Regions from separate parts of the Amphritea sp. HPY genome, predicted to be linked through region 1. Evidence: predicted binding sites of a transcription regulator. Region 1 holds the regulator's gene; each other region holds the start of a gene.

The links. The regulator sigma-54, encoded in region 1, starts transcription at its own class of promoters, with help from an activator protein. The targets are predictions, from matches to a motif close to TGGCACNNNNNTTGCTNT.
Region 2: glnA (glutamate--ammonia ligase) is a predicted target of sigma-54. The motif match lies at 3,597-3,614, and genes of this name have one in related genera.
Region 3: ACQUQM_RS21715 (flagellar basal body rod protein FlgF) is a predicted target of sigma-54. The motif match lies at 5,825-5,842, and genes of this name have one in related genera.
Region 4: flhA (flagellar biosynthesis protein FlhA) is a predicted target of sigma-54. The motif match lies at 1,497-1,514, and genes of this name have one in related genera.

The regions. Positions count from the first base shown of each region.
Region 1 is NZ_CP194015.1:3,360,613-3,368,178, reverse strand. It holds gene yjgA (ribosome biogenesis factor YjgA) at 1-168, opposite strand, end outside; gene mgtE (magnesium transporter) at 195-1,544, opposite strand; gene ACQUQM_RS15000 (HPr family phosphocarrier protein) at 1,685-1,954, opposite strand; gene rapZ (RNase adapter RapZ) at 1,980-2,837, opposite strand; gene ptsN (PTS IIA-like nitrogen regulatory protein PtsN) at 2,843-3,301, opposite strand; gene hpf (ribosome hibernation-promoting factor, HPF/YfiA family) at 3,317-3,607, opposite strand; gene ACQUQM_RS14980 (RNA polymerase factor sigma-54) at 3,666-5,159, opposite strand; gene lptB (LPS export ABC transporter ATP-binding protein) at 5,200-5,925, opposite strand; gene lptA (lipopolysaccharide transport periplasmic protein LptA) at 5,922-6,515, opposite strand; gene lptC (LPS export ABC transporter periplasmic protein LptC) at 6,505-7,074, opposite strand; gene ACQUQM_RS14960 (KdsC family phosphatase) at 7,075-7,566, opposite strand, start outside.
Region 2 is NZ_CP194015.1:5,177,725-5,185,290, forward strand. It holds gene dtd (D-aminoacyl-tRNA deacylase) at 1-379, opposite strand, end outside; gene pip (prolyl aminopeptidase) at 389-1,339, opposite strand; gene typA (translational GTPase TypA) at 1,461-3,278, opposite strand; gene glnA (glutamate--ammonia ligase) at 3,712-5,115, shown strand; gene glnL (nitrogen regulation protein NR(II)) at 5,399-6,457, shown strand; gene glnG (nitrogen regulation protein NR(I)) at 6,463-7,566, shown strand, end outside.
Region 3 is NZ_CP194015.1:4,890,022-4,897,587, reverse strand. It holds gene flgK (flagellar hook-associated protein FlgK) at 1-1,116, opposite strand, end outside; gene flgJ (flagellar assembly peptidoglycan hydrolase FlgJ) at 1,201-2,301, opposite strand; gene ACQUQM_RS21730 (flagellar basal body P-ring protein FlgI) at 2,310-3,413, opposite strand; gene flgH (flagellar basal body L-ring protein FlgH) at 3,433-4,110, opposite strand; gene flgG (flagellar basal-body rod protein FlgG) at 4,137-4,922, opposite strand; gene ACQUQM_RS21715 (flagellar basal body rod protein FlgF) at 4,991-5,734, opposite strand; gene ACQUQM_RS21710 (flagellar hook-basal body complex protein) at 5,916-7,566, opposite strand, start outside.
Region 4 is NZ_CP194015.1:4,933,807-4,941,372, forward strand. It holds gene fliR (flagellar biosynthetic protein FliR) at 1-300, shown strand, start outside; gene flhB (flagellar biosynthesis protein FlhB) at 303-1,439, shown strand; gene flhA (flagellar biosynthesis protein FlhA) at 1,671-3,782, shown strand; gene flhF (flagellar biosynthesis protein FlhF) at 3,818-5,398, shown strand; gene ACQUQM_RS21920 (MinD/ParA family protein) at 5,426-6,241, shown strand; gene ACQUQM_RS21925 (RNA polymerase sigma factor FliA) at 6,268-6,978, shown strand; gene ACQUQM_RS21930 (chemotaxis response regulator CheY) at 7,059-7,433, shown strand; gene ACQUQM_RS21935 (protein phosphatase CheZ) at 7,439-7,566, shown strand, end outside.

The DNA of each region.
Region 1 (7,566 bases):
CGCGCTCATCAGTGTCGGGCTCATTGGCACTTTGGCCAGTTGCTCCGGATTGAGTGCAGGTAGCTTGGCTCCCAATGCCTGTCGTTCGTCCATCTCCCGCTTCTTCTGGGATTTAGATACCCAGTCTTCATCAGATTCGTGCTCGGGATTAAAATCTTTATCGCTCATGTTGCTCTCTTGGCTGTAAAACCAGCTTAACTGTAAAAGAAGGTTGCCAATCCGAGAAAGGCAAAAAATCCGACCACGTCGGTAATGGTGGTCAATAATACACTACCGGCTAGTGCGGGATCGATACCCCAGACTTTTAATATTATTGGTAATAGAGTACCTGCCAGCGCAGCGGCCACCAGATTAATAATTATAGCGCAGGCGATGATAACGCCGATGGTTGTGTCCTGAAACCACAATACCGCGATTACCGCCACGACTAATGCCCAGATCACACCGTTGAGTGCGCCAACGATAAGTTCTCGATTGAGCAGCCAGCCGGCATTGGAGCGTTCTACATGCCCCAGTGCCTGACCACGGATCATCAGGGTAAGGACCTGGCTACCGGCAATACCGCCCATGCTCGCAACGATTGGCATCAATACTGCCAACGCCACCACTTTTTCAATTGTGTCTTCAAACAGTCCGATCACGGCAGAGGCTATGAATGCTGTTATCAGGTTTACGCCCAGCCAGACGGCGCGGCGCCGGGTGGTTTTCATTATTGGTGCAAAGGTGTCTTCGTCTTCGTCCAGACCTGCCATGCTCATCAGAGAGTGGTCGGCATCCTCGCGGATTACATCGACCACGTCATCGATGGTGATACGGCCGAGAAGCTTATTGTTTTCGTCAACTACGGGAGCCGATACCAGGTCTTCCTGCTCGAATAGCTGGGCGACTTTATCGTCCGGTGTATTGGCGGCGATTGCGTCGGCTTCGGTGACCATGATCTCCCGCACGGTGATATTCGGGTCGCTGACCAGCATTTTAGTCAGGGGCAGAGCGCCGATATAGGAGTCTTTGCGGCTGACAACAAATAAGCTGTCGGTCATCTCGGGTAGCTCATCGTGACGGCGCAGATAACGCAGTGCCGCTTCAATAGTAATATCCGGCCGGATAGTGATGGTGTCCGTATTCATCAGGCCACCGGCGGTATCTTCCGGATAGGAGAGGACCTTTTCCAGGCGTTCGCGGTTTTGGTAATCCATTGACCGCAGCAGCTCGCGCATCACCGTTTCCGGCAGTTGCTGCATTACGTCTGCCAGGTCATCGGTTTCCAGCGTTTCGGTGATCGCAAGAACTTCCGAGGTATTCATCTTGCTCAGGATTTCAGCCTGAACATCGTCGCCCAGATCCTGCAGCACTTCCCCTTCTATATCTTTGTGTATCAGGCTCCACAGCAGATGGCGCTCTTTAGGTGGAGATTTTTCGATCAGATGGGCGACTTCTGACGGGCGCAGGACTTTATTCAGAGTATGACTGATCTGCTTGAAAGCGCCTTCTTCAAGAGCGATGTTCAGCTTGTCGAGTTCGGTAGCGCTGTGGGAAACAGTCATATCAAGCCCCAGTTGATCAGGCAATTAAGAAACTATGGGTAGCTGAAGCTATGGGCAGCCATTGGCGAGATCCGCCAACATTACCGAGCTGTTATCTGGGGTATTATATCGGATTGTTTTTAAAGGAATAAGGTGCGAAGTTACTCTTCTTCATCGAAACGGTTATTAATTAGCGTTTCAATTGCGATCAGGGCTTGTTGTTCGTCTTCGCCATCGGTGGTTACCGTCAGATCGGTGCCTTTGCTGGCGGCTAACATCATCACGGACATAATGCTCTTGCCGTCGACCTTGCGACCATCTTTTATGAGCTGGATATCCGCTGAAAACTGGCTGGTTACGTTGATCAGTTTGGCCGCAGCACGGGCGTGCAGGCCCAGCTTATTGATAATTGTGATCTGCTTTTCCTGCATAGTCGGACTCCGGTGTTACTGTGGCTCAGGATAGCTCCCGATGTCGAATATGCACATTATCCATAGTTGTCCGGAAATGGCCAGCCAATCGCTCGCTGATATAGACCGAACGGTGCTGACCGCCGGTGCAGCCGATGCCAATGGTGATGTAGCTGCGGTTGTTACGCTCGAAGGAGGGCAGCCATTTTTCCAGATACGCGATGATATCCGCAAGCATCTCCTGTACCTCGGTCTGTTGATCAAGAAAATCGATGACCGGCTGTTCCTGTCCCGTATGGCCGCGCAGTTCTGGTATCCAGTATGGGTTTGGCAGACAGCGTACGTCATAGGTGAAATCTACATCCAGTGGTACACCATGCTTAAAGCCGAAGGATTCAACCTGAATTGATAATGCCTGCTCTTGCCGTTTGGCAACCCGGAGTTTGATGCTGTCGCGAAGCTCGTACAGCGACATGCGGGTGGTGTCGATACGGATATCGGCCAGGTCAGCTAAGGGCTCCAGTAGTTTGCGCTCATAACTGATCGATTCCTGCAGGCCTTGCTGATCATCGGACAGGGGATGTTTGCGTCGGGTGGCGCTATAGCGTTTTAACAGGGTTGTTTCTGAGCTATCCAGGAACAGGATTTCACAGCTTACTTTGCCGCTTTGTCGTAACTGCAGGAAAACTTCAGGAAAGCGTTGCAGGTTACTCTGCAGGTTGCGGGCGTCAATGCTTACTGCCAGTTGCGGCGGGTGATCCTGCTGGGTGAGAATCTGATTGACCAGCTCCGGAAGCAGCAGTGCCGGGAGGTTGTCGATGCAGTAAAAGCCGACATCCTCAAGTGCTTGAAGTGCGGTGGATTTGCCGGAGCCGGAGCGGCCGCTGATAACAATTAGTTTCACTAGTATCAGCCCGCCTGAAATTCAACTGCGGCATTGTACAGGGAGCGATTGGATTGAGCGCTGCGTAAGCGTTCACGGAATGTTTCCTGACTGAACAGCTCTGCCAGATTACCCAGGGTTTGCAGATGCTCATCGCATGCTTCTTCCGGCACCAGCAGAACAAATAGAAGGTCTACCGGTTTACCATCGATAGCGTCGAACTCTATGGCCTGGTCCAGTTGAATAAGAATACCCAGTGCCTGGTTACAGTCCCTGAGCCGGCAATGGGGGATCGCAACCCCTTCTCCGATGCCTGTACTGCCGAGTCGTTCCCGGTTGATCAGGCCGCTGAATATTTCATCGGCGGTCATTTCCGGTTGTTGTTCGGCAATATGTCGGCTGACAATTTCAAGGGTGCGTTTTTTACTACCGCCTTCGAGGGCGCAGATGGCCCTTGAAGGTGACAGCAGTTCATTAATTAACATTATGGATAGATACTACTATTTGTGATTTTTCATTTTTTCTTTGTGCTTGATTACCTGACGGTCGAGTTTGTCGATCAGGCCATCAATTGCTGCGTACATATCGTCGTGCTCGTGGGTAGCAAATAGCTGACCGCCGGCAACGCGGACATCAGCTTCGGCTTTCTGGCGGGTTTTTTCCACGCTCAGGGTTACCTGTGCATTAGTAATGTTATCGAAATGACGTTCCAGTTTACCAAATTTAGAGTGTACGTATTCGCTCATTGAATCAGTCAGTTCAACGTGGTGACCAGTGATATTGATCTGCATGGTAATCTCCTAGTTGTCTATATTCGGGACTGAGCCCGTTTCCCACTAAATAATATTATTAAACCAGACGCTTGCGTTCATTAGAAGGCGGAATGCTAAGCGACTCGCGATATTTTGCGATTGTTCGGCGCGCAACATTTATGCCCTGATCATCCAGCAGCTGTGCGATCTTATTATCACTCAGTGGCTTGGCCGGATTTTCTGCTGCGACAAGTTTCTTGATCAGTGCCCTGATAGCGGTTGATGAACAGGTGCCACCATTTGCGGTGCTGACGTGGCTGGAAAAGAAGTATTTCAACTCATAGATGCCGGTCGGGGTGTGCATGAATTTCTGCGTGGTAACCCGTGAAATTGTCGATTCGTGCATCTCTACGGCATCGGCTATGTCGTGTAATACCATCGGCCGCATCGCTTCATCGCCATGCTCCAGAAAACCTTCCTGGCGGGCAACTATTTCCCGGGTAACTTTTAGCAGGGTGTCGTTGCGGCTATGCAGGCTCTTGATGAACCAGCGCGCTTCCTGCAGGTGGTTTTTCAGGTAAGTATTATCCGGGCTGCTATCGGCACGCTTGATCAGGCCGGCATAACCATCATTGATACGTAACTTGGGTGATACCTCAGGGTTTAACAGTACGTGCCAGACCCCCTGTTCTTTACGCACCAGTACATCGGGAGTAACGTATTCAGACTGGCTGCTGGTGATCATTGCGCCAGGTTTTGGGTTGAGGGTCTGAATCAGTTCGATAACTTGCTGCAGCTGGTGTTCTTTGAGGCGCGCCTTGCGCATCAGTTGCTTGTAATCATGGCTACCAAGCAGATGGATGTACTGAGTGACGACCTTGATCGCCTCGCGTCGGAATTCAGTATCTTCCGGCATCTGCTGAAGCTGAATGCTGAGGCACTCTCCGAGGTTGCGCCCGGCAACGCCAGGTGGATCAAACTGCTGAATACGGCGTAGTACGGCTTCAATCTCATCCAGTTCAATACTGTTGAGTTGTTCTTCATCCTGGGCCAGGAAGTGCTCGTGAATCGCTTCCAGAGTGACTGTAAGGTAACCATCGACATCGATACCATCGATCAGGCTGGTTGCGATCAGCTGATCGACATCGCTCATCGGGGTCAGGTTAAGCTGCCAGCTGAGGTGGTCCTGCAGGGTTTCGTCAGAGGTATCGTTAGACTCCATTGACATGTCTGAGAAGTCGCTGCTGCTTGAGGTCGAGGTTGAAACTGTCTGGAAGGTATCTTCCCAGGAGCTATCTGTGGACAGCTCTTCAGGAATATTTTCATTCCAGTCGCTATCGGCAACCTGGGTCTCTTCGCTTTCGGTTTTGACTACTACTTCCCCGGCTTCGCTGGTCGCCACAGGCGTTTCCTGCTCGGAAGAGTCGTGGTGCTCCTCTTCGGTAACTTCCAGCATCGGGTTCGATTCCAGGGCTTCCTGGATCTCCTGCTGCAGATCAAGCGTCGATAGCTGGAGCAAGCGGATCGCTTGCTGCAACTGTGGGGTCATCGTCAGGTGCTGACCGATTTTAAGTTGTAACGCTTGCTTCATAAAATAGAGATCACTTTACCGTAATGCTGGATCATTATTATCAGAGACGGAACTGTTCGCCAAGATAGGCTTGTTTTACCTGCTGGTTGTTCAGTATATCCTGCGGTGAGCCCTGAGCAAGGATATATCCTTCACTTACAATATAGGCCTGCTCGCAGATGTCCAGAGTCTCGCGGACATTGTGATCGGTAATGAGAATGCCGATTCCCTTTTTTTGCAGATGCTTGATGGTTTGCTTTATATCGCTGACCGAGATTGGGTCGACACCGGCAAATGGCTCATCAAGCAGTATAAAGGTGGGTTCGGTGGCCAGGGCGCGGGCAATTTCAACGCGTCGCCGTTCACCGCCGGACAGACTCATGCCAAGGCTGCTGCTGAGATGGGAGATATGAAATTCTTCCAGTAGCTGTTCCAGCTTTTGCTTTCGCTCGAGACGACTCAGTTCCTTGCGGGTTTCCAGTATGGCCATGATGTTGTCGTGCACGCTGAGCTTGCGGAAAATAGATGCTTCCTGGGGCAGGTAGCCAATGCCTTTGCGGGCACGGCCGTGCATCGGGTAATGTGTCAGCTCTTCATGATCAATTTTGATGCGGCCCTGATCGGCATCAACCAGGCCGACGATCATATAAAAACAGGTTGTTTTGCCTGCCCCGTTGGGACCCAGAAGGCCAACGATCTGACCGCTTTCTATGGACAGTGAAACATCTTTTACAACAGCCCGGCTCTTATAGCTTTTGGCCAGGTTTAACGCTTCCAGTCGACTCATTGAGGCTGCTCTTGTCCGGTCTCGGTTGGTTGCTCTGCTTCGGGTGTACTAATGGATTCAGTGCTGGACTCAGATTCGGTTTCCGGTACCGCCGGTTTAGGCTGGATTACCATCTGTACCCGCTCACCGTTGGAACTGTTGTCGCTGAATGCGTCGACAATGCTTTTACGCATGTCGTAAACAATCTTGTTGCCGCTGAATGTGTCGCTACCCTGGGTGACTTTAGCCTGACCGGTGATTGTCAGTTTCTGGGTCTTGATATTGTATTCGAGCCGCTGACCGTATGCGTAGGTGATCTCCTCACCTGGCGCAGGTTGCTGCTGATATTTGGCGGGTTTCCCTTTGGCAACGATGGCGCGTAAACCACTGTCATTCTGGCGAATTTCGACGCTGCTGCCGGTGATCTGCATGCTACCCTGGGCCAGCTCGACACGGCCTTTATATAAGGTGATGCCGCTCTGATCGTTGCGGGTCGCGCTATCGGCGCTGACATGGATCGGCTTGTTACGGTCGTCCGGCAGGGCCATTACCTGTACCGAAGCTGACATTAGCAGTAGCAGGGCTAGTTTGTTGATGGTGTTAGTTAACATTGTGTATCCCCTTAACCTGGGAGCGCAACTCTATGGTTCGGGTATCAAAAGTGGTTTTCATACCCACTCCGGTTGTTTTACCCATCTTGTTCGACAGTGTTACTTTTTTATCGGTTTCAGCAAAGCCTTTATCTGGAAAAATCATCAAAGATTCAGTGGTCATTATATTGGCCTCTTGTGAATCAGGATGGTCCTGTATGGTGACAGAGCCCGCCAGGTTGACGATATCTTGCTGGTCCGACATAACCCCAGACAGACTGCTTAATGTAACAGGCTCTCTGTCAGTGGCAAATAAAGTTAATTGTGGCTCGACAGTTAAAACCTGCTGTAACTGAGGCTGGTGTTCCAGCTGACTGGTGCGTAGCTTTTGCTTTAGCTGGCCGGTGACACTGTAATCATCGATCGCGGCGTCGATGATATAAAAATCTGACTGTTGATGAGCCGGGCTGGGCTCAGGGACGTCGCTGCTTTTTTGCGATTTATCATCAAGCCCCTGATAGATAAGTACCGGGGTGAGGATCAACGCAGCAGTCGCCAGTCGGGCGCGTCCGGTCAGCATCTACAGGAACTCATCATACAGTTGCTGCAATTTATCCTGCGCGGCGAGAATCGTCTCACAGAACTCTCTGCCGGCACCCTGGCCTGCGATTCTGGTGGTGCTCCAGTCGGCATGCTGGCGGACAAAAGGGTGCCCGCCGTTGACTGTTGCGCCGAAACTAACAGCGCGAATAGCCGCCAGGTCAGGCAGGTCATCGCCGATATAGGCGGTTGAGTTTGCACTGTATCCGGTATCACTCCAGAGTTCCTGTAGTGCGATTAGTTTATCTTCCCGGCCCTGATAAAGATAATTGATGCCCAGAGACTTGGCTCGCTTTTCCACCTGTGGCGAACGCCGTCCGGTGATTATTGCGGTTTCAATGCCGGCTTGTGCCAGCAGCTTGATGCCGAGTCCGTCCAGGGTATTAAAACTTTTGATTTCCTGACCGTCAGGCAGAAAGTTGAGCTGGCCGTCGGTAAGTACTCCGTCAACATCAAATACAGCCAGACGTAC
Region 2 (7,566 bases), 1.8 Mb from region 1:
CGCCGAACTGACCGGTGCCAATATCATGGTGTAATTCCCGGGCTTTGGCGACAAAATGGTTATACAGGTTTTCTCCCTGCTGAGGTGTTGCGCCTGAAGAGAAGCCTGGACGTAGACCCTTGCGCGTGTCGGCTACCAGTGTGAACTGGGAAACGATGAGCAGGCCGCCTTCTGTTTGCTGTAGGTTCAGGTTCATTTTGCCTTCACTGTCGGCAAATATGCGGTAATTGAGTGCTTTACTGAGTAGTTTGTCGGCCGCAGCTTCAGTATCTGTTTTTTCGACACCTAGTAGTAATAGAATGCCAGGACCAATTTCTCCGTGCCGTTGTCCGGCAATATCTACAGACGCGGAGCTGACCCGCTGAATGAGCGCTTTCAATAGTTATCCTTACGCCAGTGAGAGGGCGAACTGTTTGGTGGCTTTAATCAGGTTGTCGGTGATGCCGGGCTCTGCTGCGCTATGTCCTGCGTCTCTGACTATATGCAGTTCCGCCAGGGGCAGGGCATGATAGAGCGCAAACGCCTGATCGATCGGGCAGACCATATCATAGCGGCCGTGCACAATTGTGGTTGGAATGTGTCTGATTTTATCGGCATCACGGATGATTTGATCCGGTTCGATAAATGCCTTGTTGATGAAATAATGGGCTTCTATGCGCGCCATCGCCAGAGCCACGTGCGGATCAGCAAAGTGATCGACGACATCGGCGTTTGGGTCCAGTGTAGAGCAGCGTCCTTCCCAGACGGACCAGGCTTTGGCCGCCGACATGCGGGCAATCTCATTGTCTGAGGTCAGGCGTTTGTAGTAAGCCTGTAGCATATTGTTCTGTTCGTGCTCGGGGATTACTTTACGGTACTCGTTCCAGTAATCGGGGAAGATTGCGCTGGCGCCCTGCTGGTAGAACCAATGTAGGTCCTGATCACGACACAGGAATATACCGCGCAGAATCAGTCCCAGAGCGCAATCGGGGTAAGCTTGTGCGTAAAGCAGACTAAGGGTTGAGCCCCAGGATCCACCGAACAGCAGCCACTGATCGATCTGTAGGTATTGGCGAATCTTTTCTATATCGTTGATCAGTTCCGGGGTGGTATTGCCGGTTAATTCTGCATGGGGTGTTGATTGCCCGCAACCACGCTGATCGAACAGAATTATGCGATATTTTTCCGGATCAAAAAAGGAGCGCTGATAACTGCTGGTACCGCCGCCGGGGCCGCCATGAATAAAAAGTACCGGAATGCCCTGAGCATTACCGCTTTCTTCTATATAGAGGGTGTGGATGTCATCGACAGGCAGTTGATGTTGCTTGAAGGGATGGATATCAGGATAGAGAGAGTTCATTGAGCCGGCGTCCTTTCTGTTAACAACGACAACCGGGAGTATAGCCCGGAACAGTTGTTACTGTCCGGGCTTTTTGTGCCTGAGCTCTGAAAGCTAAATAGGCGCAATCAAGCTAAAAATCTTATTTAGCTGCGCGTGACTGACGCTTACGCTCGTTTTCAGTCAGTAGCTTTTTACGCAGACGAATGCTCTCTGGTGTTACTTCTACCAGTTCGTCGTCTTCGATAAAGTCCAGTGCCTGCTCAAGTGTGAAGTTGATTGGCGGAGTCAACTGGATGTTTTCATCGGTACCGGAAGCTCGAACGTTGGTCAGCTGCTTACCCTTAATAGGGTTGACCGCCAAGTCGTTGTTGCGGCTGTGAATACCCAGCAGCATGCCTTCATACACATCGATGTTAGGTACAACACACAAGCGGCCGCGGCTTTGCAGGTTCCACAAAGAGTAAGCCAGTGCTTTACCGGATACCATGGAAACCAGAACACCGTTGCTACGGCTGACGACTTCACCCTGCTTTACAGGACCGTAGTGGTCAAACACAGAAGTCATGATGCCGCTACCGGAGGTCATTGTCATGAACAGGGAGCGGAAACCGATCAGGCCGCGGGAAGGCATCAGGAAGGTCAGACGTACGCGTCCCTTTCCGTCAACTTCCATGTTGGTCATGTCTGCTTTACGCTTGCCTAGCTCTTCAATGATGCTGCCCTGATGCTGATCTTCAACATCGATCAGTACAACTTCGTAAGGCTCATGGATTTCGCCGTCAACTTCTTTCTGAATTACTTCAGGGCGGGATACACCCAGTTCGTAACCTTCACGACGCATGGATTCGATCAGCACCGACAAGTGCAGTTCGCCACGACCGGCAACCTGGAACTTCTCAGGTGAGTCGCCCTGTTCAACGCGCAGTGCTACGTTGTGGATAAGTTCACGTTCCAGGCGATCCTTGATATTACGGCTGGTAACAAATTTACCTTCTTTACCAGCAAAAGGAGAATCGTTGACCTGGAAGGTCATAGAAACTGTAGGCTCATCAACGGACAAAGCCGGCAGTGCTTCAACCTGTGCCGGATCACACAAAGTATCGGAGATGTTGAGAACTTCGATACCGGTTACGCAGACGATATCGCCGGCCCGTGCAGTTTCAACTTCAACACGTTCGAGGCCCAGGTAGCCCATGATCTTCTGCAGCTTGCCGTTACGTACTTTGCCTTCAGCGTCGATAACTTTAATCTGTTGATTAAGTTTCGCTGTTCCGCGGGTAATACGGCCAACACCGATAACACCAACGTAGCTGTTGTAGTCCAGTGCAGAGATCTGCATCTGGAAAGGACCTTCGGTATCAACCTTAGGAGGCTCAACGTGCTCGACAATTGCTTCGAACAGTGGGGTCATATCATCGGCAAGTTCATCAGCCTCAAGACCTGCAATGCCGTTCAGGGCGGAAGCGTAGATTACCGGAAAGTCCAGCTGTTCATCGGTAGCACCCAGGCTATCAAACAGCTCGAATACCTGATCGATAACATAGTCAGGACGAGCGCCAGGGCGGTCAACCTTGTTGACTACAACGATTGGGCGCAGGCCCTGATCGAATGCTTTCTGAGTTACGAAGCGGGTTTGTGGCATAGGACCATCAACGGCATCAACCAACAGGCAGACGCAATCAACCATCGACAGAACTCGTTCTACTTCACCACCGAAGTCGGCGTGTCCAGGAGTATCTACGATGTTGATATGGTAGTCATTCCACTCAATGGCGGTGTTCTTAGCCAGAATGGTAATACCACGTTCTTTTTCCTGGTCGTTCGAATCCATGATTCGTTCGGTGCCTTCGTCACGACGGCCCAGGGTTCCGGACTGTGCAAGAAGTTTATCAACCAGGGTAGTCTTACCGTGGTCAACGTGGGCAATGATGGCGATGTTTCTGAGTTTTTCGATCACGTCTGGGAACCTGTGCAGACAATTTAATAAGGCGGGCATTATACATGAGTTATGGCCACTCTGTGCGTTTCTTGTGCTGAGAATCCGCAAAATAGGTTTTTTTCTTGTTTATTGATCTGTTTTAGAGGATATGTCCAAATTGTTGGAGTATGATGTCGGCACCTTTTTAAGGCCAGATAGAGTGATAAGGTATACTAAAAAATAATCCGCACCAAAATGGTTCGCTTTGCTTTGTTGGTGCGCGTTATTGGTGCAATATTTTGATATTGCGATCACTATATCTGCTTTAAACGCAGTGCTTTCGCTGTTGGAGAGATCTGGCATGTTGTTTGCTCTGTAAAAGCGATATGAGCTTATGGCCTGTTATTCAATGCTCCTAATTGAGTTACGGGCAGTAAGAATTCTGGCGATTTAATCTAGTGGAGAAAGCCAAATGTCAGAGACTATGAATCTGATCAAAGCCAACGAAGTTCGTTGGGTAGATATGCGTTTTACCGATACTCATGGTAAAGAGCATCACGTAACTATTCCTGCAAGCGAAGTAAATGAAGATTTCTTCGAAGAAGGTAAGATGTTCGATGGTTCTTCCATCGGTGGCTGGAAAGGTATTAACGAGTCTGACATGATTCTGATGCCTGATGACAGCGCGTCTGTTATGGATCCGTTCTCTGAAGATTCAACTATTATTGTTCGTTGTGACATCGTTGAGCCTGCTACTGGTCAGGGTTATGAGCGTGATCCACGTTCTGTTGCTAACCGTGCTGAAGCGTACCTGAAGTCGACCGGTATTGCCGATACAGCTATTTTTGGTCCTGAGCCAGAGTTCTTCGTGTTTGACGAAGTTAAATGGCACGCTGATATCAGTGGTTGCGGCTACTCTATCGGTTCTCAGGAAGCTTCATGGGCTTCTAGCCACAGCATGGAAGGCGGCAACACTGGTCACCGTCCACGTGTTAAGGGCGGTTACTTCCCAGTACCACCGGTTGACTCTCTGCACGATCTGCGTGGCGCTATGTGTGACGCAATGGAAGCGATGGGTCTGGTTATCGAAGTACACCACCACGAAGTAGCAACTGCTGGTCAGTGCGAAATCGGTGTAGGTCCAAACACTCTGACTGCTAAGGCAGACGAAGTTCAGATCCTGAAGTACTGTGTACATAACGTTGCTCACGCTTACGGCAAGACTGCTACATTCATGCCTAAGCCAATCGTTGGTGACAACGGTTCAGGTATGCACGTTCACATGTCTCTGTCTAAAGATGGCGTTAACATCTTCCACGGCGATGCATATGCTGGTCTGAGTGAAACTGCCCTGTTCTACATCGGCGGTATCATCAAGCACGCTAAAGCACTGAATGCACTGACTAACGCTTCTACTAACGCATACAAGCGTCTGGTTCCTGGCTTTGAAGCACCGGTAATGCTGGCTTACTCTGCCCGTAACCGTTCAGCTTCTATCCGTATCCCTTATGTGACTAACCCTAAGGCATACCGCGTAGAGACTCGCTTCCCTGATCCTTCTGCTAACCCATACCTGTGCTTCGCAGCACTGATGATGGCTGGCCTTGACGGTATTCAGAACAAGATTCACCCTGGCGATGCTGCAGATAAAGATCTGTATGACCTGCCAGCTGAAGAAGCGGCTGAGATTCCAACAGTAGCAGCATCTTTCGAAGAAGCGCTGAATGCTCTGGATAACGATCGTGACTTCCTGACTGCCGGTGGTGTATTCACTAACGACATGATCGACGCGTATCTGGGTCTGAAGCGTGAAGAGTGCGAGCGTGTGAGCATGACTACTCACCCGGTTGAATTCGACCTGTACTACTCTGTTTAATCCTTAAGGATTAACGATAAAAGCCTCCCTCACGGGAGGTTTTTTTTTGTCTTTCAAAATTACCAAAAAACACCAGTTGCACTAATGTGGTGCAAATATTGTTGATTGCCCTACACTGCAACATATAAGTGCAATTAATATGTTCCAGATGATACTGGTATTGCTTGAATCCGGTTGATTCTGGCTGGTTACTGGTTTTATTGGATATTGAACATATTGGTTTGCTTCTTGCTTTGTTAATAAGGAATGACGCTATTTGTTTTAGGTTTGCTGAAGGTTCCCGATGAAAGCATCTGATCTGCATAAACATATACTGGACAATCTGACCACCGCGGCGATTCTTGTTGATGGTGATCTTGAGCTTGTCTATATGAATCCTTCAGCGGAGATGTTGCTTGAGGCCAGTTCCAGAAGGTTGCAGCAGATTGCCTTTAAGGACTGGTTTCTGGTTGATGATAACCAGCAGGCGCTAAACGCTTCTCTGAAAACCGGGCATCCGTTTACCAAGCGCGAAGCAAAGCTCAATACTCTTAAAGGCACTGAACTGACGGTTGATTACAGTGTAAATCCGCTGCCTCAGAAATATGGCCGGCTATTGCTCATTGAGGTCACCCCGCGGGATCGATTAATTCGAATTTCCCGGGAAGAGGAGTTGTTAAGTAACCATGAGACGGTGATTAGTCTGGTGCGGGGTCTGGCCCATGAGATTAAAAATCCTTTAGGTGGTTTGCGTGGTGCTGCTCAGCTATTGGAGCGGGAGCTGGATGATGAGTCGTTGCATGAGTATACCCGGGTGATTATCGATGAGGCCGATCGGCTGCGTAATCTGGTCGACCGTCTGCTGGGGCCGCATAAGATGCCGCAGTTGGAAGAGGTTAATATTCACGCGATTCTGGAGCATGTCTGCAGCCTTGTGAGTGCGGAAACCGGTGGCAGGCTTCAGCTGGTGAGGGATTATGATCCTAGCTTGCCTGAGTTTATGGGGGACCGCGAACAGCTGATTCAGGCGGTGCTTAATATTGTGCGTAACGGCATGCAGGCGATGCAGGAATCTGAGGTTGAACATCCGGTGATAAAGCTCTGCACCAGGGTTGTGCGCAATATTACCTTGGGTGCTGAGATGCATCGGCTGGTGTGTTGCGTCGACATAATCGATAACGGGCCGGGTATTCCGGAAGATATTCTGAGCAAAATCTTCTATCCGATGGTTAGTGGTCGTGCAGCCGGAACAGGGCTTGGCTTATCGATCGCCCAGTCTGTGCTGGCGCAGCATAAAGGCCTGATTGAGTGTGAGACTCAACCAGGCACAACCAAATTTCAACTATTGATACCGCTGGAGTAAATAAGATGGCTAAGGCAGCGAATGTCTGGATTGTCGATGATGATCGATCCATCCGATGGGTGCTTGATAAGGCGTTGTCCGGTGAAGGGGTTGATGTCACTCTATTCGAGAATGGTGATAGCTTATTGCAACAATTGGAACGGGATACTCCCGATGTTGTTGTTAGCGATATTAGAATGCCGGGTATAGATGGGCTGGACCTGCTGGAGCGGATTACTGCGCGCTTGCCCGAACTGCCGATCATCATCATGACAGCGCATTCGGATCTGGAAAGTGCAGTCGCTTCATATAAAGGCGGTGCGTTTGAATACCTGCCAAAGCCTTTTGATATTGATGAGGCGGTTGCTCTTGTTATGCGGGCAGTTGAACACGCCAGAGAGCAACAACAGCAGCAGCAAGCTCAAGAGGAGGTGGAACCGCAGACTGAAATTATTGGTGAAGCGCCAGCAATGCAAGAGGTGTTTCGGGCGATAGGCCGGCTGTCGCAGTCCAATATCACAGTCCTTATCAATGGTGAATCCGGAACCGGTAAAGAGCTGGTTGCTCAGGCGCTGCATCAGCACAGCCCCAGGGCTGTGGCACCTTTTATCCCCCTGAATATGGCAGCGATACCGAAAGACCTGATCGAATCTGAGTTGTTTGGCCATGAGAAGGGCGCGTTTACAGGGGCGGCCAGTGCACGGCCCGGTCGCTTTGAGCAGGCTAATGGTGGCACGTTGTTCCTTGATGAGATCGGTGATATGCCGGCTGATACGCAGACCCGTTTACTTCGGGTATTGGCAGAAGGTGAGTTTTACCGGGTTGGCGGTCACACTTCGGTTAAGGTAGATGTGCGAATTATTGCGGCTACCCATCAGGATCTTGAAAAACTGGTTGCTGAAGGGCGCTTCCGGGAAGATCTGTTCCATCGTCTGAATGTTATCCGGATTCATATACCTAAGCTGGCCGAGCGGCGCGAGGACATTGCTCGTCTGGCACGGCACTTTCTGCAAAGCTCAGCCGAAGAACTGGATGTTGAAGCTAAGCAGCTGCACCCTGATACCGAGGCATTCTTGTGTTCACTGGCCTGGCCGGGTAATGTGCGGCAGTTGGAAAATACCTGCCGCTGG
Region 3 (7,566 bases), 1.5 Mb from region 1:
GATTAGAGTGAAGTTATCGCTGCTATTAAAGATCAAGCTATAACTGGAAGCCTTTAACGCCGAAACATCCGTTATTTCAACCTTAGTCTGCTGAATCGTGCCGCCATTACTGCTCGAACCATTAACTCGATTAGCCACCAATTCCGGGTCATTAATATCTTTAAACAGCAAACCGCCAAGATCGCCATCCAGATCCACGCCCAGCTTATGCTGTTCATTCATGGTTTCAGTAAAAGCCATCACCACCCGACCCAGCTCATTAGTCGCATTGGCAAGGTTAGATTCACGGTACTCCAGCAGGCCGCCCAGGGAGCCTCCTTTAATACGATCAGTAATCACATTGGGGGTGGAACCGATATCCAGTGCTATATCATTTTTCGAAGGATCCGGGCTGCCCTGAATAGACACCAGACGATTGGAATTAGTACCGACCACCAGCGGCTGCCCTTCACCAATATAGATATCCACTAAACCGTTAGAGCCCACCGAAGTGGTGATATCGATAAAACCTGACAACTCCTCAATTAACAGATCTCGCTGATCAAGCACCTCGTTCGGCACCGTATCTGACGCACTATTTTTGGCGACCTGATCATTCAGGCTGGCGATATACGGAACAATATTATTGATTTGGGCTACGGTGCTGTCGAGCTGCACGTTGATCGATTCATTCTGCCGGGTCAGGCTTTCATGCAAACCACTGATCCGATTCTCCAAGGCTCCGGCCTGAGCCAGAAACAGCTGACGGTTAGGCAGTGAAGTAGGATCATCCACAGCACTCTGCAGGGCACCGAAATATTCATTCATCGCCGAAGACAAACTGGTGTTTTCTGTCGCCAGCAGGTTATCCAGCTCGTTAGCAAAGCTTTCCAGCTTCTGGTAATAGCTATAATTTGACGTATCAGACCAGACCTGGCGGGTCATAAAATCATCGGCGACACGTTCTATATCATTAATGTAGGAACCGGAAAGGTTTTCCCGACTAACAAAGTTGGCAACCTGCCTGCTATAACCAGGGGTATTAACGTTACTGATATTCTGGCCAACCGTATTTAACGCATTCTGGTTGGCTTGCAGCGCCTGATTACCAATACTTAACAAATTGAAACTGGACATACTTTAACTCCCGGGAACACTCTATCGGCAATAGCAGGGAGCAGACAGGTTTCACCTTTTACTCCGTTAATTAGCGGCCAACGGCTAACTTTCTTTAGTTTCAGGTCCTTTAGTTTCAGACCCGCGACTAACGCCAGCCAGAATATCCCCATCAAATATTTTGCTGATCTTTTCTGCATACTTGGGATCGGTGGCGTAGCCTGCCTCCTGCAAACCAGTAAGGTAGCGGTAAGGATCTGCCGCCTGCTGCAAAGCCCCCTCATAGCGCGAACTGTTGCTCAGAAAGTCGGCATAATCACGAAAGCTCTGCTCGTATGAGTCATACACCCGGAATGCAGCCCGCTCTTTTTGCGCTATCCCGTCACGGAACTCCACCGTTCCAACCTGGGCACGATCACCACTCCAGCGACTGTCTGCCTTAATATTGAACAGATTAAAGCTGGTACCACCTTCCGGCTTTTGCACCAGATAACGACCCCAACCGGTTTCTAACGCTGCCTGAGCCAGCAATACTTTAGGATCAACGCCCAGCTCCCGGGCTACCCCTTCTGCCATAGGTAATAATGCCTGTACAAACGCTTCTGGCGATTCGAAACGATCCGGAAGTCTGGCTACTGGCGGTTTATCTGCCGGGCTGCTCGTCAAAACATTCGCAGTGGTGTTCGGGCTAGCCGCCACACTTTGCTCTGGCGCTGATACAGCATTTTCAATACCGACTTGCTGTCGGGTCTGCAGTCGAGCATCGGCCTGCGCCTGGCCCAGGATTGCCGATGCTGCCATACTGGCTGCGGAATCCACCGTGCGGTTTAACATCCGTTCCGATTCTGACAACGGTTTTATTGGCTGTTCGTTATCCGCCGCCCGTGAATCGATCTTGCCGCCCAGCTGATGCACTAATATTTCTGCCAGACCAAAACCTTTATTCTCGGCGATATCTTTGGTCAGTTGACTGTCCGCCATATCCTGAAAGAACTGCACCTGGGAGCTGTTGAAGTAACTGTCTTCGGCGAAGCTGGCATTTGCTTCGCGCATGCTTTTCATCAGCATATTCAGGAACAGTTGCTCAAACTGCTCCGCCACCGCCTGCAATGCTGCCGGATCATTATTTTTTGCCTGCTGCCGCAGCTTTTGCATCTCGCTCAGTTCGGTATATAGCTGAGCATGCTGACTCGGATCAGTTTTCATATCAGACCTCAGATCACTATCAGTTCGGCTTTCAGGGCACCGGCCTGGCGCAGAGCTTCAAGGATCGCCATCAGATCCCCCGGCGCAGCGCCCACCTGATTGACCGCTTCGACAATATCCTGCAGAGACGCGCCCGGAGAAAACTCAAACATATGACCACTGCCTTCATCGACTTCAATCCCGGTACGCGGTGTTACTACAGTCTCACCACCCGACAACGCTTCTGGCTGGTTTACATCCAGGTCCTCTGTAATAGCGACTGTCATGCCGCCATGGGTGATAGCCACCGGCGAGACCCGCACATTCTGGCCAATGATGATGGTACCGGTGCGCGAGTTGATAATAACTTTTGCTACCTCTTGCGCGGGCTGAACCTGCAGGTTTTCCAATACCGATACAAATGACACCCGCTGTGAAGGATCCCGCGGCGCGGCAACTCTGATTGAGGTTGCGTCCAGAGCTTGCGCCATGTTCGGCCCAAGCAAGCTATTAATCTGCTCAGCAACCCGGCGCGAGGTGGTAAAATCAGGATGATTCAGGTTCAGTACCAGACTATCGCCCTGGCCAAATGCATTAGGTACTGTACGCTCGACGGTCGCACCTCCCGGAATACGACCGACACTAGGTACATTCAACGATAAGCGGGAGCCATCCGCCCCCTGTACACCGAAACCGGAGACCACCATATTGCCCTGGGCTACTGCATAAACCTGGCCGTCAGCACCTTTCAGTGGTGCCATAATCAGGCTTCCGCCGCGCAGGCTTTTGGCATCGCCGATAGACGACACTGTAATATCAATTACCTGACCTGGCTTGGCAAACGGCGGCAGATCGGCATGAACCGCGACGGCGGCAATATTCTTTGACGAAGGGTTAATATTTGCCGGTATTGCCACGCCAAAGTTATTCAGCATGTTGCGGAACGTAGCCGAGGTAAAAGAGGTCTTATCTCCGGTACCGTCGAGACCAACCACCAGACCATAGCCCACCAGCTGGTTACCACGCACGCCCGCAACAGTGGTCAGATCCTTAAGCCGTTCAGCCAGCACTGTCGTGCTGATAGTAGTACTGATCAGCGAAAGCAGCAGAGCTGTAATCCAGAAACGTTTCATCACTTTTCTCCTTCGGCCCTTAAAATGGCCACAACGGCCCGACAAAGAACTTCGCCAGCCAGCCCATCGCGTTAGAATCATGTACCGCACCGGTCCCACTGTATGTGATCCGGGCATCGGCAAGCTGGGTTGACGCCACGGTGTTAGCGCTGCTTATATCTTGCGGTCTGACCATTCCGCTGACACGGATATACTCATCCCCCTGGTTCAGGGTCAGCCACTTTTCACCTTTAACAATCAACAGGCCATTGGGCAGAACGTCATGCACAGTGACCGTAATATTGCCGTTCAGGCTGTTGCTCATATCCGACTTACCTTCACCCTCAAACTCAGTAGTGGAGGTAGGGAGGCTGGCACTTAGAGGACGACCAAACACATCCACTCCCTGACCAAAAAGCGTCGGTGCGCTCAGAGTCTGGGTATTCTCTTTATCCACACTGGTTTTATTTTGCTTCGAAGACTGGGTACTTTCCTGCAGCACTATGGTCAGAATATCTCCGACGCGATGGGCACGACCATCGCCATACAGGTTATTGCTGGTTGCAGCGTTATAGATAGAGCCGGTAACCTCCCGCGGCGCCTGCAGCGCCTGCGGCCGGATCGGTGCAAAATGAGGATTATCCGGCTTCGGCGGCGTATTAACACACCCGGTCAGTGCCAGCAGCGTACCGATAATCAGAATTAATAACCGTTGCATCGTTCTATCTCCCCTTCAGGCGACCGTTACAGCTGCTGTGTCACGAAGGACAGCATCTGATCCGCTGTAGAGATTACTTTTGAGTTAATTTCGTAGGCCCGCTGAGTAGTAATCATATTCACCAGCTCTTCCACCGCATTGACGTTAGAGCCTTCCAACATCCCCTGCCGCAGCTGTCCTGTGCCGCCTTCCCCCGGATTACTCAACACCGGGGTACCACTGGCTGAAGTTTCCATAAACAGGTTTTGCCCCAGCGCCTGCAAACCTTGTGGATTAACAAAATCAGCCAGTTGCAGCTGACCTATCTGTTGCCCAGCCGGGTCTCCGGCAGTCACCACACTGACCACGCCATCAACACCGACCGTCATCGAAAGCACTTCTGACGGCAGGGTAAGACCCGGATCCAGCAGATAGCCTTCGGCGGTCACTATTTCATTATCGGCACTGAGCTGAAACTGGCCGTGACGGGTATAACCGGTATCACCGTTGGGCAGCGTTACCTGCCAGAAGCCCCGCCCGGCGATAGCGATATCAAAAGCTTCACCGGTGGTTTGCAGCTCCCCCCCCGTGAACAGTTTCTGGGTGCCTACCACCCGCACACCGGAGCCGAGTTGCAGGCCAGAAGGCAGTTGTGAGCCTTCAGCGCTTTGCGCACCAGGCTGGCGTTGAATCTGATACATCAGATCTTCAAACACCGGACGGTCTTTCTTAAAACCGACGGTACTGACGTTGGCCAGATTATTTGACACCACCTTAAGCGCGGTATCCTGGGCACTAAGGCCTGTTTTTGCTACAAATAGAGCACCGTGCATGCTTATTCTCCGCTGAACCTATTTACGTTCAAATTCCTGTTCTTACTTCAGTCTTATCATTAGCAATATCACTGAAGCTGTAATATCTTGGCCGCCGCTGAGGAGTTCTCTTCCGCGTTCTTCATCATTTTGACCTGCATCTCAAACTGCTTGGACAGTTCAATAATTGAGGTCAGCTCAGTCACTGAGTTAACGTTGCTGGATTCAAGATAACCAGCCCGCAGCTGGACATCATTTGCCAGTGGCAGCGGCTGGTTATTGCCGGTATGCATCAGGCCATCAGTACCTTTGAACAGACTACCATCCTGGTCTTTAACCAGCTTAATCCGATCCAGCACCGCCAGTTCCGCAGCACCCTCGCCTAAAGGCCGGATGGTGATAGTGCCATCACCGCTGATATCGAGTTTTTCAAAGGGAGCCAGGGTGATAGGGATACCACCATTACCCATTACCGCACGGCCTCCGCCGGTAACCAGTTGGTTAAACTGGTTTACCTGCAATTCACCGGACCGGGTATAGGCTTCTTTACCGTTAGCATCCATTACGGCGATCCAGCCTTCGCCGCCGATCGCTACATCCAGCTCCCGCCCGGTTTGAATCAGAGTGCCGGTTGACAGATTAGTACCCGGTCTTTCAGCCATAGCATAAACCCGGGAGGCGTGGCCTTCGCCATACACCTGCATCGCCCGGGCCTGAGCAAAATCTGACTTAAAGCCCGTGGTCGTGGCATTGGCCAGATTACTGGCATGGGCCTGCTGGGAGCGCATCGTTTCCCGTGCACCACTCATTGCCAGATATAATACTTTGTCCATACCATCCCTCTTTAGCCACCGGGCTGTTAAGCGGCAACAGAAGCGGTTAACCGTTGCCGCTTTAGCCTGAAAAAACTTGTTACAGAGTAAAATGCAATGCCTGTGCCAACCTGTCCCGAACAATAAAAAAGACCACAAAAAAAGGCGACCGTAGTCGCCTTTTAGTATTGTTGAATACGGTTTAGATCTGCAAAATAGCCTGGGTTACCGTATTAAGGGTTTCCAGCGTCTTCGAGTTTGCCTGGAAGTTACGCTGCGCCTCGATCAGCTTTACCAACTGCTCAGATAGATCAACGTTGGACTGCTCCAGTGAGCCGGATTTCAATGTGCCGTTAAGCCCGGTTCCCGGCGGGTTGGTAATTGCCGAACCAGAACTCAGAGAAGCTGCCCACTGGGTATCACCGACCGGCTGCAAACCCGCCTGGTTTTCAAAGGTCGCTATCGCAACCACACCCAGGGTCTGGTTCTGACCATTACTGAAGCTGGCAACCATCTCACCGTCAATACCGAAACTTACGCCAATCAGGTCGCCTTTAGCATAACCATTTTGAGAAGAGTTCTTAACAATCGAGTCAGACGCAAACTGTGAGGTATTACTCAGATCCAGCGTTATGACATCCTGCGAATCGGTACCGTTTGCCAGGATCGGATCATTATCCGAGAAGCCCTGAACAGTCAGCCCAGGCACCGACAAATTACTGGTCACGGCAACGCCGTTAATTTCAGACAAGATACCTGAAGACTGATTGAAGTTAATCAACACAGGACCTTTTTCCGGCAGGCTGCCAAGCTCACCCGGATCAGGTGCTTTACCAATAGTAAGCGTCTGATCTTCACCGCTAGCGCCGGCATTCAGAAGATAAGCGTACAATCGATATGTACCCTCATAACTATCATCGCCATTTACCTCGGTATCAGGAGCTATAGCAGCAGCCGATGGTACAGCACCACCAAACGGGTCAACCGGCCCAGACAGAATCTGCATGTCCAGACTATCACTGGCAATATCGCCGGCATCGGCACGATAGCTAATAACCAGCGAGTTATTTGCAGAATCATACACTAAGGTATCAATATTCGAATTCGAATCGGTAATAGCGCTACGCTGAGCATTGATCTCATTGACAATATCTTCGGCGGTAACCCCCCCGACGCCACCGTCTATCGAAATATTCACGCCAGCAACGCTCAGCTCAATAACATCGCCTGCGCCATAATTAGGACCACCAGTAAAATTAAAGATATGCTGCTCGCCCGCAGCAATCTCCGTTATAGACTCATTGGTTAACGCCACGCCACCTGCCACATCAGTTGTGACCAAGTTGCCATACTGGGTCGACTCAGAATTGAAAATCACCTGAATTTCACCCGCTGAAGGCTGATTCAGGACCACGTCAAAAATGCGAGGATCTGCAGCCTGAAGGTTACCCAGCACTGTTGCATCCAGGGTTCCGCCCGGGCCAGTAAAATCAGCAGTATTAAGACTAAAACCAGATATGGAGAGATCGCCAGAACCGCCATCGACAAAGTCGTAAGTATGCACCTCTTTAACCGGACGCTGTTCAACGAAGTTATACTTAATAACTGAACTGTCGCCTAAGCTATCAACCCGCTCCATCGTCGTGCTGTAAGTATACGAAGCAGGAACATCTTTATTGTAATTAGAGAGCAGCTGACTAGCGTCTTTTCGATCATCAATATTCAGCTCCAACGACATCTCATAAGTTGCCTGAGGCGGACTCTCTTTTTCGGTCACTGCCAGATTACCCAGGGGCAGCTCGACACCATTTTCGACTGGAAAGCCCTGCAGAAACTGGCCGGTTTTATTGACA
Region 4 (7,566 bases), 1.6 Mb from region 1:
GGTGGAATGCCTGCTGCCGGTTTTCTGGCGTTGGCCCGCTCGGGTAGCTGGATGGTGGCCAGTGGCTTGTTAATGTCATTGCCCGCGGTGACCGCTTTGCTGGTAATTAACTTTGCCTTTGGTGTGATGACTAAGGCAGCGCCGCAGCTGAATATTTTCGCTATCGGCTTTCCGTTTACTATGATGATGGGGTTGCTGATAACCTGGGCTAGTCTGGAAGGGTTTCTGGGGCAGTATCAGCGTTTTACTCAGCTGGCTTTTAATTACCTCGATTATATACTGGGCGTTGGAGGGCTGTAGATATGGCTGAAGATAGCGGCCAGGAAAAAACCGAAGAACCCACACCCAAACGGCTGCAAGACGCCAAAGATAAAGGCGATGTGGCCCGATCCAAAGAGCTGGCCACAACAGTTCTTTTGCTGGCTTCTGCTGCCGCTGCACTGATGTTTGGCGGTCAGGTGGCTGACGCCATGTCCGGCATGATGGAATATAATTTCAAACTCGATCGGCAGGCGGTCTTCGATAGTAATCTGATGTTTACCCATTTGGGGAATTCCCTGCGCGAAGCGTTCGCTTCCGTGGCGCTGTTTTTTCTTATTATGCTGGTGGCTGCAATCGTTGGGCCCCTTGGTCTGGGGGGGTGGAATCTTAGCCTTAAGGCGATGGCGCCAAAGTTCAGTCGCCTCGACCCTTTGGCGGGGCTGAAACGGATGTTTTCCCTGAAAGCGTTGCTTGAGCTGTTTAAGGCGCTGGCTAAGTTTCTGCTGATCGGATCGTTATCGTTTTTAGTACTTATCGGATCCAAGCACGCCTTGTTTGCTTTGGGGGCTCAGGATGTCATGCCGGCAATGTCCGCTGCGGTAGAATTAGTGATCTGGGCGTTCCTGATTATGAGCTCGACGTTGATTCTGATTGCGCTGATCGATGTGCCGTTCCAGATTTACGACTATACGAAAAAACTGAAAATGACGCTTCAGGAAGTCAAGGATGAGATGAAAAATACCGAAGGTAAGCCTGAGGTAAAAGGGCGGATTCGGCAGTTGCAGCGTGAGATATCTCAGCGCAAGATGATGAGCGCTATCCCGGAAGCCGATGTGGTGATAACTAACCCGACCCATTATGCGGTCGCACTTAAATATAATCAGGCGGGTGGTGGCGCGCCGATGCTGGTTGCTAAAGGTGCTGATTTTATCGCTCTGAAAATCCGGGAAGTCGCCAATGAGTATGATATTCCGGTGCTGTCTTCGCCGGCGCTGGCGAGGGCGATCTATCACTCGACAGAGTTGGAAGAAGAAATTCCGACCGGGCTGTTTAAAGCAGTCGCTGAAGTGCTGGCTTATGTGTTCCAGTTGAAGCGCCATCAGCAGCGCCAGGGCCCGGCTCCACGAGAGTTGGGGGGCGATATGGATATCCCGGAAGAATACCGTAAGGACGAATAGTTTTCAGCGGTCAGTATCTTACATCCGCCCCCTCCATTCTATCCTCTCGTTATTATTTGGCGGGATTCTTGCTGTATTTTCACCATAGTGGGTAAAGCGTCAAAAAATTGATGTTTTGTGACGCTTATTGGTGTTATTTTTGTTTTCAGAGAAAGTATATTTTTTATTGATGTTTTTTTGACGCTTTTGTTTCGATTTAAGGCGTTAATGGTCTAACCGAGCAGGTATTGAGTGGACAGAACCGCTATTTATAGTAGTGTGCGTAGCGCCAGCAGAGGGAATCTGGGTATCCCGATTTTGCTGCTGGTGGTGCTGGCGATGGTTACCCTGCCGATGCCGCCTTTCCTGCTGGACGTACTTTTTACGTTTAATATAGCGCTTACAATCGTGGTGCTGCTGGTTTGTGTCTATGCTATGCGGCCGCTTGATTTTGCGGTATTTCCCACTATTTTGCTGATCGCAACGCTGATGCGGTTGGCGCTGAATGTCGCTTCAACACGGGTTATATTGTTGCATGGTCACGAGGGTGGCGATGCTGCGGGTAAAGTGATCGAGGCGTTTGGTGAGGTCGTAATCGGCGGTAACTATGTCGTTGGTCTGGTGGTGTTTCTTATCCTTGTAATTATTAACTTCGTTGTAGTTACTAAAGGTGCAGGCCGTATTTCTGAAGTGAGCGCTCGCTTTACGCTTGATGCAATGCCAGGTAAGCAGATGGCTATTGATGCCGATCTTAATGCCGGACTGATCGGCCAGGATGAAGCAAAGCTGCGTCGTCAGGAGGTTACCCAGGAGGCTGATTTCTACGGCTCGATGGATGGTGCCAGCAAGTTTGTTCGTGGCGACGCGGTTGCCGGTATCCTGATCCTGGTGATAAATATTCTCGGTGGTCTGGGTATCGGCATGGTGCAGCATGACCTGTCATTTGATCTTGCAGCCCGTTATTACTCGTTGCTGACCATCGGTGATGGTCTGGTAGCGCAGATACCTTCATTACTGCTGTCGACAGCTGCGGCTATTATGGTTACCCGGGTGAATGCCTCCCATGACATGGGGAGTCAGATTATCGGTCAGTTGTTCGGTTCGCCAAAAGCTTTGGCGGTGGCTGGAGGGATCCTGTTCGTGATGGGCTCAATTCCCGGTATGCCCCATGTCGCGTTCCTCTCTCTGGCCATTGTTGCCGGGGTTGGCGCCTATTATATTCATCAGCGTAACCTCCAGATTGAGCAGAAACAGGCGGCACAGGCTGCTGAACAACCGAAACAACCGGCTCAGGAGCAGGATGTTAAAGAGCTGGACTGGGATGACGTCATGCCGGTGGATATGATCGGCCTTGAGGTGGGTTACCGGATGATCCCGATGGTGGATAAGCTCCAGGGTGGACAGCTGCTTAATCGGATTAAAGGCGTGCGGAAGAAGCTATCACAGGATCTTGGTTTTCTGGTACCTTCAGTGCATATCCGGGATAACCTTGATCTGCTGCCGGGGGCTTACCGGATTACGTTGATGGGGGTCGTGGTTGGTGAGGCAGAAGTGTATCCCGACCGGGAGCTGGCAATAAATCCGGGTCAGGTATTTGGTTCGCTGAATGGTATTGAGGTTAAGGATCCTGCTTTTGGTCTGGATGCGGTGTGGGTTGAGCAGAGTCAGAAAGAGCAGGCGCAGACCCTGGGCTATACCGTAGTCGATGCCGGAACTGTAGTGGCAACCCATCTGAATCAGATTCTGCAGGCTCACTCGCATGAGTTGTTAGGGCATGATGAAGTACAGAAGCTGCTGGATCTGCTGGCTAAAACGTCCCCAAAACTGGTAGAAGAGTTGGTTCCAAACAGGCTATCTGTGAGTACTATGTTGAAAGTGCTGCAGAATCTGTTAATGGAGCAGGTACCGATCAGGGATTTCAGAACAATTACCGAAGCGTTAGCTGATGGCGTTGCCCGGAGTCAGGATGCGGTGGCGTTGACTGCGGCGGTCAGAGTGGCGTTGTCGCGACTGATTGTACAGAACATTATTGGTTCAGAATCTGAGCTGCCTGTGATAACGCTTGATCCGCAGCTGGAACAGCTGTTGTTAGGCTCGGTACAGCAAGGTGAAGGTGGCGGTGAAGGTCTGGTTATTGAACCAGGCATGGCTGAAAAATTGCAGAACTCTCTGGCTGATGTGGCGCAACAGCAGGAGATTGCCGGGCGAGCTTCAGTGTTGCTGGTCGCGGCTCCGGTGAGACCGCTGCTGGCTAAGTTTGTACGTTATGGTGAACATCAGATCAGCGTACTTTCTTATCAGGAAATTCCGGAGAATAAGCGGGTAACGATTATTGCAACAGTGGGCGGTCAGGCAAATGGTTAACATAGCCATTAACCGGTTGATGAATAGGGACAGCTATGAAAGTTAAACGCTTTTTTGCCCCGGATATGAGGCAGGCGATGCAACGGGTCCGTGAGGAGATCGGAGCGGATGCTGTTATTGTTTCGAATCACCGTGTTGCTGGTGGCGTTGAAGTCGTTGCAGCGCATGAGCACGAGTATGAAGCTGCGCAGGAAGAGTTTAAGCGTAAGCGGGCGATAGAAAAACGTAAGCAGGCAGATGCCCGCAGATTGAGTGATGAGGATAAGGTTCATAGTAACCTGGCGGAAGAGTTACGAAAGGCGCAGGCCCGGATAGCAACAGCGCAGGTTGGTGGCGAACCTAGTCGGGATAAGAATCGCCAACTTGATAATGATGATGCTGAGCTCAGTGACATTCTGGATACTCTTAAGCAGCGACAGCGGGGGCGTACGCAGCAAACGGTGCGTAACGCTGATAGCAGGCCGGTAGTTGATAATCGGCATTCAGACCCGGGCTCGTCTCTGCTGAAAAGACAGGGGGAGGCGGCTACCAATATTGAATCTGATCAGCGGTTTCAGCCAAAGCTGGACCCTACTCGTTTTGAATCGCCACCTGGTGGTGCTGTTGATAGCGCAGCAGGCTCTCAGGGTTTTGAGCATGAGCAGCAGGTTATTAGTTCAATGCAAGAGGAGATCGCGTCCCTCAAAGCGGTTCTGAAGCAGCAAGCTGCGGCGCAAGAGAATGTGCCCGAGCCGGTTATTCCTGTATCCCCGGTGTCACAATCAAATGTGGCTGAGTCGGTACCTGATCGTGTTGAACGCCGTCTTGAACGTATTGGTTTGGGTCAGCAGTTGAGCCAGCAGCTGACCGGCGACCTGGCTGATCGGGCAGGGCTTGATGATGCCTGGCGCAGCACTCTGACCCGTTTGAGTGATGTTATCCCGGTCAGTGGTGAAGATTTTATTGAGCGAGGCGGGATGATCGCCTTTGTCGGGCCAACCGGTGTCGGTAAAACGACGACTATTGGTAAACTCGCGGCTCGTTACGTGCTTAAGCATGGTAGTTCTAGTGTCGCTCTGGTCACTACCGATTCCTATCGGATAGCCGCCCATGAGCAGTTGCTGACCTTCGGTCGTATTCTTGATGTGCCAGTTCGGGTAGTCGATGAGAATAATCCCCTTGAAGAAGTATTAAACTCGTTACGCAGTAAACGGCTGGTTTTGATCGATACTGCGGGTATGAATGCCCACGAGCCACATACTCAGGCACAGCTGGATATGTTGCTGGATGTGCCGTTACGGTTGAAAAAGCTGCTGGTGCTATCCTGTTCCAGTCAGCGTCATGTTATTGAAAGCGCTTACCAGACCTATACTGCGCTGGGTCTGAATGGTTGTGTACTTAGTAAGCTGGATGAGTCGGGTAATCTGGGTGAAGCGATCGACCTGATCGTAGAAAACGGCTTGCCGGTTACTTACGTGACGGATGGTCAGCGGGTTCCTGATGATATCGATGTGGCTCATAAACGTGATCTGGTGAGTCGTGCTGTAGTTACCGCGCAGAAGGCATCCCGTAGCCACCGATTGTTCAATGAGCAGCAGCGTGAGCGGTTGTCCCATGATGAACAATGGGAGAACTGATGTTGTTATTAATGACAGGAAAGAACAATGAGTAGCCCGCGTCCGGTTAAAGTGATTGCCGTTACCGGAGGTAAGGGTGGCGTCGGTAAGACCAATGTGTCTGTCAATATGAGTCTGGCTCTCGGAGAGATGGGGCAAAGGGTTGTGCTGATGGATGCTGATCTGGGCCTGGCGAATGTTGATGTCCTGCTGGGTGTTAAGGCGGAAAAAAATATTTCAGACGTTCTGTCCGGTGACTGTAGCCTTAAAGACCTGCTGATCAATGTCGATGAAAATGTACGTATAGTCCCGGCAGCATCAGGTACTCAGGAGATGACTTCGCTGAGTGTGCATGAGCATTCTGAATTGATTCACGCCTTTAGTGAGATCGGCGATGATCTGGATGTGCTGGTTATCGATACCGCTGCTGGTATCTCGGATGCGGTAGTCAGTTTCGTCAAGGCGGCACAGGATGTGATTGTTGTGGTCTGCGATGAGCCAACTTCGATTACCGATGCTTATGCGCTGATGAAGTTATTAAATCGTGATTACAATATGACGCGGTTCAGGGTATTGGCCAATATGGTACGTAGCGAGCAGGAGGGCAGGAACATGTTTAATAAGTTATTGACGGTTACTGATCGCTTCCTGGATGTAACGCTTCAATACCTGGGATCAATCCCTTATGATGAATCTGTGCGTAAAGGGGTTCGTAAGCAACGTGCTGTTTTAAAAGCATTTCCTAATAGCAAAGCCGCACTGGCATATAAGCAGTTAGCGACCAGGGTAGAGACCTGGCCGGTGTCTTCCTCATCCAGGGGGCATCTTGAATTCTTCGTTGAAAGACTGGTTAAGGGCGCTTAGTAGTAGCAAAGGAAACGATGGACTGTATGTATAGTCAGACTCAATCCAGAACCAATCAACAGGTGATTGAACAGCATGGGGTGCTGGTCAAAAGAATCGCTCATCATCTGCTTGCGCGTCTGCCATCGACGGTTGTGCTGGATGATCTGATTCAGGCCGGGATGGTTGGTCTGCTGGAAGCGGCAAAGAAATATGATGCCAGCAAAGGTGCTAGTTTTGAAACCTATGCCGGAATCCGTATCCGCGGTTCTATTATCGATGAAGTTCGCCGGGGTGACTGGACTCCGCGTTCGGTGCACCGCAATGGCCGTCGAGTGTCTGAAGCGGTTCAGGCGGTAGAGGCGCGCACCGGAAGAGATGCCCAAGATGGGGATGTTGCCGCTGAACTGAATATAACTGTAACGGAATATCATGCATTATTGAAGGACTCAGCAGAGAGTCGGTTATTCAGTTTCGATAAGCTGATCGGACCGCAGGATGAAGGCCCCGGCGAATCGATCGCGGGCAATACCCCAGATCCGCAGGCTCAGCATGAGCAGGAAGATTTTATTAAATCGATCGCCCGGGAGATTGAAGGTTTACCGGAACGGGAAAAGCTGGTTTTGTCACTGTATTACGATGAAGAGCTTAATCTGAAAGAGATCGGTCAGATTCTGGGTGTCAGTGAGTCCAGAGTTAGTCAGATTCATAGTCAGGCAGCGTTGCGATTACGTAGCCGGCTGAAGGACTGGCGCTAATTCAAGGTTGCCGGAGGTAAAGCAGTAGCGGCAACCAGTATTCTTATTTGCTGCTAGGAGAAGTTGTCTTGAATAAAGACATGAAGATACTTGTCGTTGATGATTTCTCTACTATGAGACGTATCATTAAAAATTTGCTTCGGGATCTGGGCTTTACCAATATTGTTGAGGCCGACGACGGAGCCACCGCACTACCCATTCTTAAAGCTGGCGGCATCGATTTTCTGGTTACTGACTGGAATATGCCGGTGATGACGGGTATTGATCTGTTGAAAGCCGTTCGGGCTGATCCTGGGCTGCGCCACACGCCGGTACTGATGGTGACGGCTGAGGCTAAGCGTGAACAGATTATTTTCGCGGCCCAGGCAGGGGTAAACGGTTACATTATCAAGCCTTTTACTGCGGCTGTTCTGAAAGAAAAAATCGAAAAGATCTTCGAACGTATTCAGGGGTGATTGCAATGGCAAATGCCGGGCTGTATCAGGATAAACTTGGTTTTGAACAGGCGTTGCAGGGACACGCTGACACGTTAGTCAATCTATTGGCAAAGGGCGATATGACTGCAGCAATGCGGCAGATTCAGGCGCT